DNA from 2 places in the Bombilactobacillus sp. ESL1202 genome. Region 2 is predicted to be linked to the other one. Evidence: predicted binding sites of a transcription regulator. Region 2 holds the regulator's gene; the other holds the start of a gene.
The links. The regulator NrdR, encoded in region 2, represses ribonucleotide reductase genes. The targets are predictions, from matches to a motif close to ACACNATATATNGTGT.

Region 1 (6,804 bases), 460 kb from region 2:
GGACGTAATATAATGACTTAATGCCCTTGTAATATGCATAATTGCGCAAAATAGTGAGATCGCGTGTCGTTTGTTTATTTTCTTCGTCAGAAGTTTTCCATTCGTATAAACCTTCTGGAATAGTTGAACGAACAAATAAAGTTAAACTCAATCCTTGGTCAACGTGTTCTTGAGCTGCAGCATAAGTGTCAATGACCTTACGCATATCAGTATCATAGGCAGAACGGTAATAAGGAATAGTTTCATTAGACATATGTGGTGCAGGATAATACAATTTACCATTCTTTTTTTCTTGGCGCTCTTCAACTAACCAAGTAATTGGTTGCAAGCTAGCGCTGGTATCATCAATATATGAAATTGAACCAGTCGGAGCTACTGCTAGGCGATAAGCATTATATAAACCGGTAGCTTGAACTTTGTGCTGTAATAATTGCCAATCTTTGGGAGTGGGAATGAAAATATTTTTAAATAAAGCTTGAACTTTCGGATCTTGCGGGGCAAAAGATTGACTGGTGTATTTATCAAAATAGGAACCGTCCGCATACTTTGATTGATCAAAGTCGTGAAACATGCTATGACGTTCACGAGCAATTTGATTACTTTCAACTAAAGTCCAATAATTTAAAAGCATAAAATAAACGTTTGTAAACTCTAAAGCCTGACTAGAACCATATTCAATTTGGTGTGTTGCTAAAAAAGTATGCAACCCCATAGCTCCCAAACCAATTGCATGACTTAAATCATTGCCCTTTTTGATGGAAGGAACAGCATCAATTTGAGAATGATCCGAGACAAAAGTTAAAGCCCGAGTCATGGCGCAAACCGATCGACCAAAGTCCGGACTAGTCATTAATTGCGGAATATTAGTTGATCCTAGATTACAGCTCACGTCACGTCCTAGTTCTACATAATCTTGGCGATCATTTAAAACAGACGGTGTTTGAATTTGCTGAATTTCGGAACATAAGTTACTCATAATGATTTTTCCTGCAACCGGATTATCCCGATTAGCAGTGTCGATGTTCAAAATGTATGGATAACCAGATTCCTGTTGTAATTTACTGATTTCTAGCTCTAAATCCCGTGCTTTGATCGTATACTTTTCAATCTTAGGGTTGGCCACTAAGTTATCATATTCTTTAGTGATATCAACGTAAGAAAATGGTTGGTGGTATTCGCGCTCAACACTATAAGGACTAAAAAGGTACATCGTTGCATCTTGACGGACTAATTCATAATATTTATCGGGAACAATAATGCCTAAAGATAGCGTCTTAACCCGAATTTTTTCGTCAGCATTTTCTTTTTTAGCAGATAAAAAATCTAGAATATCAGGATGAAAGACATTCAAGTAGACGGCGCCAGCGCCTTGGCGCTGACCTAATTGATTACTGTAACTAAAACTATCTTCTAGTAATTTCATAACTGGTAAAACACCGCTGGAAACGCCTTTGACGCCTTTAATGGGGGCCCCAGCTTCGCGTAAATTCGACAAAGCAATACCAACTCCGCCCCCAATCCGGGATAATTGCAAAGCACTGTTAATACCGCGCCCAATTGAGTTCATATCATCAGTCATCTGAATTAAAAAACAAGACACAAATTCACCACGACGTTTTTTGCCAGCATTTAAAAAAGAAGGTGTAGCGGGTTGGTAGCGTTGATGAATCATTTCATCGGCTAATTGTTGAGCTAATTGTTCGTTGCCATCCGCAAAATATAAAGCATTATTTAAAACCCGCATTTCATAATTTTCTAAATAATAACCACCATCGTTAGTTTTTAATGCGTATTGATTGTAGAATTTATAGGCCGCCATAAATGATTTAAATTGAAAATGTTGCTCTTTTAAATATTGATAAAGTTGTCGAATAAAAGCTGTTGAATATTTTTTCAAAAACTCGGCTTCTAAATAATCAGTCTTAACTAGATTAGTAAGGTGTTGAATAATATCAGGTTCAATCTGAGAATTTGGTTGAACATTTTCCTGCCAAAAAGCTTTCAATGCTGCTTGATCGCGCTCTAAAGCAATATGACCAGCTTGGGGAATATTTAATTCATTATTTAGTTTAAAATAGCTAACTTTAGCAATATCAATGTTGTTTAGACTCAAGTTGTTCCACTACTTTCCGGAAATTTTTGACATCAGATTCGGTACCGTTAAATTCATAATCAAAGACGACAGGGACGTCTAAACCTGCGGCAATATCTTTGGCAGTATGGATATAAAGTTCATTAAAGTTCCGATTACCACTACCAACGACACCGACTAATTGTTGCGCATTGTCTTTGTAACTTAAGAAATCAATGACGGCATCCATCATGTTGTCATCATAAGCAGGTACAGCTAATAAATAAGGTTCTTCCATGGCATGATAGGGATCAGCGTCACTAATTTCATAGGCCGGTAATTGGACTTTTTGAATAAAACGTCTGGTTTGACCAGTAATTGTATAATAAGCAATTTTCATGCTTGCACCAGATCTTTCAGTTCATCTAAACGAAAGCCGACAATGGGGGCTTGATTCTCTGTGAAAACTACAGGGACACTTTTGAAACCTTGTTGTTTAAGATAAGTTAGATCTTGTGGTTGTTGATTGATATTATGTTCCTCAAAGGAAATTTGATGTTCACTTAAAAATCTTTTGGTCATTTTGCATTGCATACAACCATTTTTGGTAAAAATCGTCACTGTTTGTTTCATAAAACTACCTCCTCAATAACTGAGCTCAATTATAAGACCCTTCCAATCAAAATACAATATATAGTGTTTTGTTAGAAGACTAACCACATGATACTGTGGTTGCTACTGCTGGATTTGATTTAAAAATATTTTTTCGAACATCAGTTTGTGTGAAAAGTCAAGGTGAATTTTTGGAAATTTAATAGATTGGGACAAAAGTTGTTTAGAATTTGGTGACTAATGAAATCAAATGAATGATTGCTGCTGGTAAGTTTCTACAGTGCAGCTAAGTATAAATTGAGCTATAATAATTCTAATAAATTTATTTAGGAGTTTGGAGAAGTTGGGATGCGTTTAAACTGGAATTTATTGGGCGTCGTGATTTGGATTTTAGTACTTGCGATTGTCATAGGAATTATTTTTGATATTCGGCGGCGTCATTTAAAAATGATTGTTGTTCGTAAAAAACATCGTTCTATCGGTAATGTTTTATTAGATTTTTGTGAGTTTATTGGTGCTTTTATCTTAGTTGGAGCCATGTTTTATGTGACTTTTTTAGATAAGGTAGCAGTTCAAGATAGTCAACGAGTTCAATTAAGCTATACGGTAAAACCATTAGTTATGCAGACGAAAAATAGTCAAGGTTACTATGTTGAAGTGAAACAATCAGACAATCAAAAGACTGTTAAATACTATAATTATTGGATTCAGGGGGCTAAATACAGTATTCCGGGCAATAATGCTTCGGTTTTAGATGGTGATCAAGCAGCTAATTTAAATGCTAAAAATTACCCTTGGCCAGCTACTAAGAATTACGATAGTAAGTATCAACAAGCCTATGTAATCACGATGGTGGCACATTATAAGAATAATTGGCGAAATGGTTTAGGCATTCACGCTGGCAATGTGGCGACTGATTATGCCTTAATTCGAATTCCGAGTGCAACTTTTATGAAAACTATTTCGTAAAGCTAATTAAAAAAGTTCCTCAGTCATTTATTGAATGAACTGGGGAACTTTTGTCTTGTCTTAGAATTAAATTTATTTGGCAGGTGTTTTTGGTGCGCGTTTCAAATTGCGCGCATTAACAACAATTTTGTGATTAAGTTCGGTAACACTGTCGCTATCTTTGGGGTCAAATTGTTCAATATCTAATAAAACGGCATTGGTATAAATTTTTTCCACAGTACCAATAACTGGTTTTTCTAAATCTTCTTCAACTTGAGCCTTAAGTTTATCGCCAGCTTTTATACTAGAAATTTTCATACAAGATTACTCCTTTATTTAAATAATCAGGAGGCTGGGACAAAAAGAATTTTTCGTAAATTGAGACGAAGATTTGATTCTTATGTGCTCCACAAGTCAGAAGTTTGTCCCAACCTCATTTTTTAGCTTCGCTATTCGCTTGATCAGACTAAAGCCAACCCGTTACCGGTTCTTAGTCTTGTCTGCTAGACTCATCTTATAATAATGTAAAAAAGTTAGTTTGACAATTATTTGGAGTAGAAAAATGAAAAAAATTATTATTATTACCGGTGCTAGTGGTGTTGGCAAAACGACCGTTAGTCATTATTTAAAAGATCAATATCGCATTCCGAGCATTATTACACATACAACAAGACCACGACGTAAGCATGAACAATCAGGAATTGATTATTATTTTGAAACACCCCAAAGTTTTTTGTTAAATGATTATTTGGAACAAGTAACTTATGCCGGTTATCAATATGGATCTTCTCGTCAAGGGTTAAACCGTGCGTTTCAAAAAAATAATATTGTTAGTATTGTCTTGGATACGAAGGGCGCAGTGGCGTATTTAAAAGCTTATCCTCAACAAGCGATAGTTTGGTTTGTGACAGCTCCCAAACAGGTACTGGCTGCTCGCTTACTAAAACGAGGTGATGACCCGGACTTGATTCAGCAACGCTTAGCTAGTCATGAGTTTCAGCGAGATTTGGTTTTACCCAGTTTGTTAAAAAAAGATGCTGTAATCCTCCAAAATGATTCTTGGGGGCATTTGCAAAACCAAATTGATCAACTAATGTTAAAAATTTAAGTTTCTACTAATTTGTAATTATTTGTTTGCTTGTTTGTAACATATCTGCAATGTAATAAGTGTACTATTTTGATTGTTAAGTTATTTCCAATTGAATTTTAAATAATTCTCATAATAAATTACGTTACTTATTCTCGGAGGCGAACAATCTTAATGGTTTCTAAAAAACATTTTCTTAGTTTAATTGCTGCAGGTATTATGGGTCTATCTACTTCCGCAATTCTTAATCATAATCAAGATGCACAAGCTGCTAAAGTTGGTGATGGTGTTACTGTAACCAGTAATCAAGTTGCTTTACGTACACAACCTTATGACGATAGCTTTTTAACTGGTCAGTCTGTTCCGAAAGATTCTTCTTGGGCAGTTACTCAAATTAGTGCTGATGGTCAGTGGTATAACTTAGGTGGTAATGATTGGATTAAAGCGAGCGATGTAATAGATATGGCAGATGCTCGTAATGCCAAAGTTCAAAAAGTAATTAACTTTGCTCAAATTCAAGGTGGTAAGCCTTATGTTTGGGGTGCTAAGGGACCTAATTCATTTGATTGCTCTGGTTTAATGTATTATGTATTTAAACAAGCATTAGGTAAAAATATTGGTGGCTATACAGTAGCCCAAGAAAGTGCTGGTCCCAAAGTTTCGGTTAATAATTTACAACCTGGCGACTTAGTTTTCTGGGGTTCACAAGGTAATTCTTATCATGTTGGTTTATATATTGGCAATAATCAATATATTCATGCACCGCAACCAGGTCAAGGTGTAACTGTCGCAACAATTTCTAGTTACTTTTATCCATCATTTGGTGTTCGGGCAATCAATTAATAAAATTTAAAATAATTTGATTTAGCCAGCGACAATTGTTGCTGGCTTTTTTAATGTTAAAATTTAAGAGTGAATTAACAATCTTAATGCTTTAAAACAAGGTGAATTAAATGAAACCATTGAAAGTTTATACAAAATTATTACCCAAAACGATTGCGCGTGAACAAATTTTGCAATGGTTAAGTCAACAACAGGAAATTTTTTTGTGGGAAAATCCGATCAAAACACAACAATTATTAACGGCTGGTAATATTTTACCAAAAGCTCCAACCAAGCCTTTAACGTTTGCTAAAGCCCAAGTTTTATTAAAACAAGTCAAACAAACTGTTCGTTTGACAAGAGGTAGTTCCTGGCAGGATGTGAAGTTAGTGGGAAGCTTTTTATTTGATCTAAGCGATGTTCGTAATCAACAATGGGGTGCTTTTCAAAACGGAATTGCTTGGGTACCCCAAGTGAGTTTTTTTTATGATGAACAACAGTGGCAGTTGACAGTGATTGATACTAGTTCCCGGCGGTTAACACAAATTCTGCAAAGTGTCAGTGCCTTGCCACCGTTACAACCACAACAAATACAATTGACTAATTATCAAGAAAGGAATCTGACTCAGTGGCAACAAGCATTGCAGACTGTTGTTCAAGAAATTAAGCAGACTCAATTACAAAAGGTCGTTTTAGCGCGGTGTGCAACGGCGCAAGTCCAAGCGACTAATTGGCCGGCAGTTTGGCTAAACCTAAGTCAAAAACAGCCAGGCTATCATATTTTGTTACAAAAAGAACAAGCGGCTTTTATTAGTATTACACCGGAACGCTTGGTGCAATTTCAAGCAGGACTGGTTCGAACAGGAGCAGTAGCTGGGACTACGAAAAACTCGGCTGATCCGATCATTGCGCAGCAATATGCCCAAGAGCTATTGCATGATACTAAAAATTTAGGTGAACATGAAATTGTCGTTCAAACAATTAAACGCGTCTTGCAGCAGGCCGGTTTAAAAGTTCAGCTACCCGCACACCCCCAAATTTTACCTACAGCCAATTTACAACATTTATGGACACCAATTATTGGTCGTGGGGTAGTCCAGCCGTGGATTGTTATGCAACAACTACATCCAACACCAGCGCTGGGGGGCAGTCCTCGACAATTAGCGGTTCAGTTAATTAGGCATTTAGAAACGCAGGCACGCGGCTTGTTTGGTGGTCCAGTTGGTTACTTGTCAGTGGCTCATAACGGTGAATTTGCAGTGGG
Region 2 (6,804 bases):
GTAGCATCGGATTACTAGATTTTCCTTGCCAGTAAGCACCAGCTACTGACAACAATTGATAATGTTTTAACCCACTAGCCTTAGGTAACAATGCTGTTTCGCCAAAACTAATAAAGTCGCCCATTTTAAAGACGGGAATTTGCACATTATCCATCGAATTTAAAATGGCAGTTTGATAAGGATCAGCTGCAAATTGTGCTAACAGCTCCTTTTTATCAACTAATTGTCGTTCAATGGGTTGATTGTCTTTAATTAAATGATCAATCTTCGTTTGTAAATCAGCTAATTCATCAACACTTACTTGGCTATCAGCCTTATCTGTATCTAAATAAAAACCATCATCATTAACTGCCAGTTCACCAAAGTTAATTGCAGGATATTTTTGCTTTAACGCCGCAGCTAATAAGAAAATTGCAGTATTTCTTGCCACTTCTACTGCTGCTTCATCTTTATTAGTAATAATTTCAATTTTAGCATCTTGCGCAATTGGACGTTCTAGATCCACTAAAGTCCCATTAATCTTAGCTGCAACGGCCTGCTTTTTTAAACTGTTGCTAATTGAAACAGCAACCTCTAAGGCTGTACTTCCTGATTCAAACTCCCGCTTTGAACCATCAGGAAATTCTAAACAAATCTGTGTCATATTCCTTAACCTCCTAAAAAATAAAAACGCCTCTTAGACAAATTGTCTAAGGGACGTCATTGACGCGGTTCCACCCACATTAAAGTAGTGATTAATTACTTTATCTCACAGTCTTTAATGCGACCAACCACATCTTATTTAATCTAATTTAACAGTAATGAGCTTATCACGAGTTGCTTTCAGTCGATGACAACTTCTCCCTGCAGCCAAAGCTTTATGACTATGACCATATTAAACCACGGACGTGCCAATTTTGCAAGATCAAGAACAAATTACGGTTCAAATCGCCGATTAGGTCCTGATAAAATTACTTCCTGCGCCAAAAAACGAATCCGTTCCATTATTCGCGCAGCCTTCACGGGTTCTTGATCCCCCCGTTGATTAACTGCTAAGTGTTTCTGTAAATCATTCATGGCAAAATTAGAGGAGAAAAATGTCGGTAATTTTTCTTGCATGCGGTATTGTAAAATAACCCCTAAAACTTCATCACGAACCCACGAACTCAAAGAGTCCGCACCAATATCATCTAACATCAAAATGGGAACAATTTTGATTTGATCAATTTTTTTCAAAACTGAATTATCACTAATTGAATTTTTCATCTGCACGGCAAAAGTAGGAAAATGCATTAATAAAACAGAAACCTTCTTTTGCACCAATTCTTTAGCGATCGCTCCTAATAAATAAGTTTTACCCACTCCAAAATCGCCTGATAGGTATAATCCTGGAACAAATTGTTCTTTTTGCGCATAATCCAAAATAAAGTGATAAGCTGCTACTAAAGCATTTTGTCGACCACTTGCTCCTTGCTCAAAATCAGTTAGATCTGCCTGTTTGATATCACTAGCCATATCAATTGTTCGAAAATTTTGTTCAAATTGCTGTTGCTTTTTTTGTGCAATTAGCTGTGCATCTGGTGCATAAGTTACTTGAATCATTTGATTTTTATAAATTAGACGTGGCTGATAACCTGCAGCAAATTCTGACATATGACTTTTGGCTTGAACAAATTCATAAATTGCATCTAAGCCTTGTTGAAGCGTCTTTGAAGTGATTTGTTGTTGATTTTGGTGCAAAAAATCTTGCACATCCGAATCTTTAATGGCTGCTTGTAGCAAATCTTGATAATGCGTTTGCCATTGACGCTCTTTTATAATACGCGCTAATGATTGCGATAATTTTTCCATCATCGTACCTCACTAAGAATTATCTTTTAATTTTCGTAATTGCTGATGTAATTTAGCTAATTGTGTTTGATCAACCCGCGAACTTTGCTTTTTAGACCAGTCTGTGGCTGATTCATGCTTACTGCCATTTTTTATTTGTCGCTGGCGTTGCTTTTGTGGAAAATCTTGTAGATATTTTAAGGCTTGTGGTGCAGTTTTAATACCATGCTGAACCCAATCATTGGCAATTTTTTCTACAAATCCTTGCGTTAAAGTAGCACCATTATCTAGCACATAATTAACCAAAATATTAATAACTTCACTAGGTAGAACCATTCGCGCTTGTAAATTACGTAAAATTCGCGTTTCTGAGGTTCCAACAAAACCATTTTTTTGCCGCTTTTTCTGCGCTAAAAATTCCGCTGGCGCTAAACTTTGCGCTTTTTTAATTAATTGTTGTTGCACTTTGGATAAATTATTTGGTGGAGTCGATATTTTTGCCGACTTATTCTGCGCCAAATCCGCATTCAAATTCAAATTAACACTTTTTTCATAGGTTTTTTGTGTTACCAATTCTAAACGTTTGAGATCAATCTGATTGGTATTGACGTTGACTGTATTACCAATTAATTCAGCCAATTCAACTTCTGACAAGCCGTAAAACGTATGCAAATTAAATAAGGGCTGCTTTAATTCTTCAATTTCTTGTGGTTTGACTTGATATGCTTTCGTGGCCGCCACCACTAAATCCCAATCAAAACTAGCTAATTCCGACTCACTATAATGAGGTAAGTTACTAGTCGCTGCCGTAGTTGTGGTCGTGTCCGTCTCATCAACAACTTTATGTGATAAGTGAAAAACTTCTAAAAAACTTTTCGTAATTTCTGTCGCTTGATCTAAATTACGAATCTGCGGGTGATACTTATCACGCAATTTTTTAAAATCAGGTTGACCAATCTTTTCACGCAAAAAAGTTGTTAAAATACTATCTTGAAAAAATTGATTTCCCGCCAAAGGTGAATGAAGTTGATAAATTAAATAATCACCCCAACTATCTCGACTTTGAAAAGTTTGTATTAAAGCCACAGCTTCTAATTTAATTCGCGCTTGATAAAAAGAATGGGCATCAAGATCTAACAAATTTAATAGTTGAAAATGAGCCTGACGCTGAGACAATAATGGTTGCTGATGTTGCCAAAGTAATTGATACAAACTAATGGCATCACTGCCAATGATGGGCTGGTATAAATCAATCAAAATTTGATAATCCAATTGTGTTAATGTAGTATCACTAATTACCCAGTAGCCCCATAAGGGATCGATCATTGAGCTAGTCATTGTTCTTGGAACCACTTTCTGACTGATGATTTTGCGTTAACATCATATCTTGAACTTCTTTCATTAAACCATTAATATCTTTGAATTGCCGATAAACACTGGCAAAGCGAATATAAGCAATATCATCGACTTGGGCTAATTCTTGCATCACGAATTCGCCGATTTGGCGGGAATTAATTTCATTTTCACCAGTCGCTTGAATTTTTGCTTCGACCTTATTAACTAATTGATTCATATCCTCCAAAGTCACAGGGCGTTTTTCAGCTGCACGTACAATTCCACGCAAAATTTTCTCACGATGGAATTCTTCTCGATTGCCATTTTTTTTGACGACTAAAACCGGTGGGTACTCGATCCGTTCAAAAGTTGTAAAGCGGTACCCACAGTTTTCACATTCTCGCCGTCGCCGAATAACCTTACCTTCATCAGTCGGTCGACTATCAATTACCCGTGAAGAATTTTGTTGACAATGGGGACAAATCATAGATCTTACTCCTTAATTATTTGCTGTAAAGATTGCGTCACCTGTTGTTTCAAATACGACCAATCTTGAGAATTATCAATTACCCAATCAGCTTGTTGACATTTTTGGGCAATTGGTAATTGGCTTTTTATTCTAGCACACGCCTGTTCATCGGTTAAATTATTCCTTTGTTTTAAACGATTTAATTGTTGCTTCATTGTAACATAAACCACAACCACTTGATCTAACAGTTGATCATAACCTTGTTCAAATAACAAAGGAATTTCAAAAAATAAGGGGATTACACCCGCTTTTGCTTGCTGAATTTGTTGTAGTAATTGCTGGCGAATAATTGGTTGCACTAATTGATTTAATTGTTGTAACTTTGTTGAGTCACTAAAAACGAGCTGTCCTAACTTTGAACGATTTAAACTACCATCCTGATTCAAAATTTGTGAACCAAAAAGAGCTTTTAACGCTCGTGTCTGGGTTCTTAAAACTTGGTGAGCAAGATGATCAGCATCAACGACTTGAAAACCAGCTTGCGTAATTAACTGACTAACACTAGTTTTGCCACTAGCAATTCCTCCAGTAATGCCAATTGCTTGTCCCATCAGTTTAACCTTTGGCACTTTGGACAGTAGTGCGTGCCACGTCCGGCCACCCGAATTTTTTCAATTGTTGTACCACACCGTTGACAAGGTTGTCCTTCTTGGTCATAAACTTTCAATTGCAGTTGAAAACTGCCTTGATGACCAGTGGCATCAACATAACTACGAATGGTTGTCCCTCCAGCAGCAATAGCCGTTTTAATTTCTTCAGCTATTGCTGGATATAAAGCCTGTAATTGAGTTTCTGTTAATTGGTTAGCTGGCTGTTCCGGATGGATTTGTGCCATCCATAACACTTCATCAACGTAAATATTGCCTAATCCACTCACTACTTGTTGATCCAATAGAACCGCTTTAATACTTTTCTTTTTGCGTTTCAAGCCATTAACTAACGCTTCATACGTATACTCGGGTGTTAATGGTTCCGGACCCAATTTAGCGATTCCTTTAATTTTCAATTCTTGAGTCGTTGGTACTACTTCCATCCGGCCAAATTTGCGGACATCTCGGTAACCTAGATACTGCCCATTTGCTAAATAAAAAATGATATGCACGTGCTTATCAAAATCACTAATTTGTTCGCGGACTTGATACTTACCTTCCATTCGCAAATGACTGATCATAGTCAAATCATTGTCAAAATGAAAAAGTAAATACTTGGCGCGGCGGCCAACATCCGTAATCGTAGCCCCAATCAATGCTTGTTTGAATTCTGCTAGGGGATTAACAATAATTTTGGGATAACGAATTTCAATTTCTGTAATTTTTTGATTTTTAATTAACTGATTTAATCCACGCCGGACTGTTTCTACTTCTGGTAATTCGGGCATTTTTTCTATCCTTTCGCGTCAAACCAAGTTTGACCAGCTGCTGACTCCACTTTTAAGGGTACATCTAGTTTAACAGCAGAATCCATGATTTGCGGTACTAATTTTTGTAAAATGGGAATTTCTTTCGTCGGTGCTTCAAATATTAATTCATCATGAACTTGAAGCAACATTCTAGCCTGTAGATTTTGGGCCGTCAATTGTTGTTGCATATTAATCATCGCAATTTTAATAATATCAGCAGCACTTCCTTGAATCGGTGTATTCATAGCCGTACGCTCTGCAAACGACCGCAAGTGAAAATTCTTAGCATGAATATCAGGTAAATACCGTCGGCGGTGCATAATTGTCTCAACATAGCCATCTTCACGCGCTTTTTGCACCATCTGGTCCATATATTCCTTAACTTTTGGATATTGATCAAAATAAGCTTGAATAAATTCCGCCGCTTCTTTTCGGGAAATACCAATATTCTTTGCTAAACCATAGTCACTAATACCATAGACAATACCAAAGTTGGTTGCTTTGGCCTTACGTCGCATATTTGGTGTTACATCCTCAATACTATTTAAATGAAAAATTTTCATGGCCGTATGCGCATGAATATCATAATCCTCTAAAAAGGCTTGTTGCATATTTTCATCGCCTGAAAGATGAGCTAGAACCCGCAATTCAATTTGGGAATAATCACTAGAAAATAATTTCCAATCAGCAGCTTGCGGAACAAAGGCTTTACGAATAGCTCGCCCTTCGTCACGCGCCGGAATATTTTGTAAATTAGGATCCACTGATGATAAGCGGCCCGTCTGCGTTAAGGTCTGTAAATAACGAGTATGCACTCGGCCGTCAGGTGCAATCGCATTTAACAAACCAATCACATAGGTTGATTGAATTTTAGCAACTTGACGATAATCTAAAATATCAGCAACAATTGGTGCTTGATTTTTCAATTTTTCTAGCACATCTACCGACGTGGAATAGCCAGTTTTGGTTTTTTTAATCGGTTTTAATCCCATTTTATCAAATAAAATCTTACTTAACTGTTTTGAAGAATTAATATTAAAATCTTCACCAGCTTTTTCATGAATCGCCGCTTCCAAACTAGTTAAACGACCATCTAAATCCGTTCGCATTTGCTGCAAAGTAGTCGCGCTGACTTTAATTCCTGCAATTTCCATCAGCCCTAAAACCTGAGATAAAGGTAATTCAATTTCTTCGAATAATTGGTCTTGATCATGCTGCTGTAATTGTTGCGGTAATTGCTGTTGTAAATAATTCACAGCCGCAATTTTATCGGCCAAATGATCTTGTAATCTTTTTGCTTCCGGAACGGCGCGCTTCGCCCCCTTACCGTAGACTGCAACATCAGGTAATAAATCACTATAGCCATAGGATTGTGCTACTTCACCCAAATCGTTAGCATTATCATTAACATCAATTAAATACGAAGCTAATAAAGCATCAAAACTAACACCTTTTAACTGAATATCAAACCGCTTTAAAGCTACTAAAGTCCTTTTAAAATCAAAAACATATTTTTCTTGCTGTGGATCTTGTAACCAATCTTTTAAGACTTGATTTTGTAAAATTTCAACTTGATCAGTGACCAAAATCACCTCTTGATTGCCCACTGCGACACCAACCACTGGTGCTGTATGATAATTATCGGTTAACATCTCAATTATTAAACTCGCCGGTTGGTTAGTTTGAACAAACTGAGCTAAAGTTTCTGGCGTTAAATTTTGATACGGTGCCT

Region 1: a site for NrdR is predicted at 2,756-2,771, ahead of nrdH (glutaredoxin-like protein NrdH). Genes of this name have one in related genera too.

The regions. Positions count from the first base shown of each region.
Region 1 covers NZ_CM176590.1:1,237,263-1,244,066, forward strand. The annotation lists gene nrdE (class 1b ribonucleoside-diphosphate reductase subunit alpha) at 1-2,113, opposite strand, end outside; gene nrdI (class Ib ribonucleoside-diphosphate reductase assembly flavoprotein NrdI) at 2,094-2,471, opposite strand; gene nrdH (glutaredoxin-like protein NrdH) at 2,468-2,704, opposite strand; gene AC3B7A_RS05500 (LVIS_2131 family protein) at 3,032-3,652, shown strand; gene AC3B7A_RS05505 (DUF2187 domain-containing protein) at 3,725-3,949, opposite strand; gene AC3B7A_RS05510 (guanylate kinase) at 4,194-4,739, shown strand; gene AC3B7A_RS05515 (C40 family peptidase) at 4,893-5,561, shown strand; gene AC3B7A_RS05520 (isochorismate synthase) at 5,672-6,804, shown strand, end outside.
Region 2 covers NZ_CM176590.1:1,699,901-1,706,704, reverse strand. The annotation lists gene thrS (threonine--tRNA ligase) at 1-643, opposite strand, end outside; gene dnaI (primosomal protein DnaI) at 916-1,830, opposite strand; gene AC3B7A_RS07620 (DnaD domain protein) at 1,843-3,162, opposite strand; gene nrdR (transcriptional regulator NrdR) at 3,140-3,631, opposite strand; gene coaE (dephospho-CoA kinase) at 3,637-4,224, opposite strand; gene mutM (DNA-formamidopyrimidine glycosylase) at 4,224-5,051, opposite strand; gene polA (DNA polymerase I) at 5,057-6,804, opposite strand, start outside.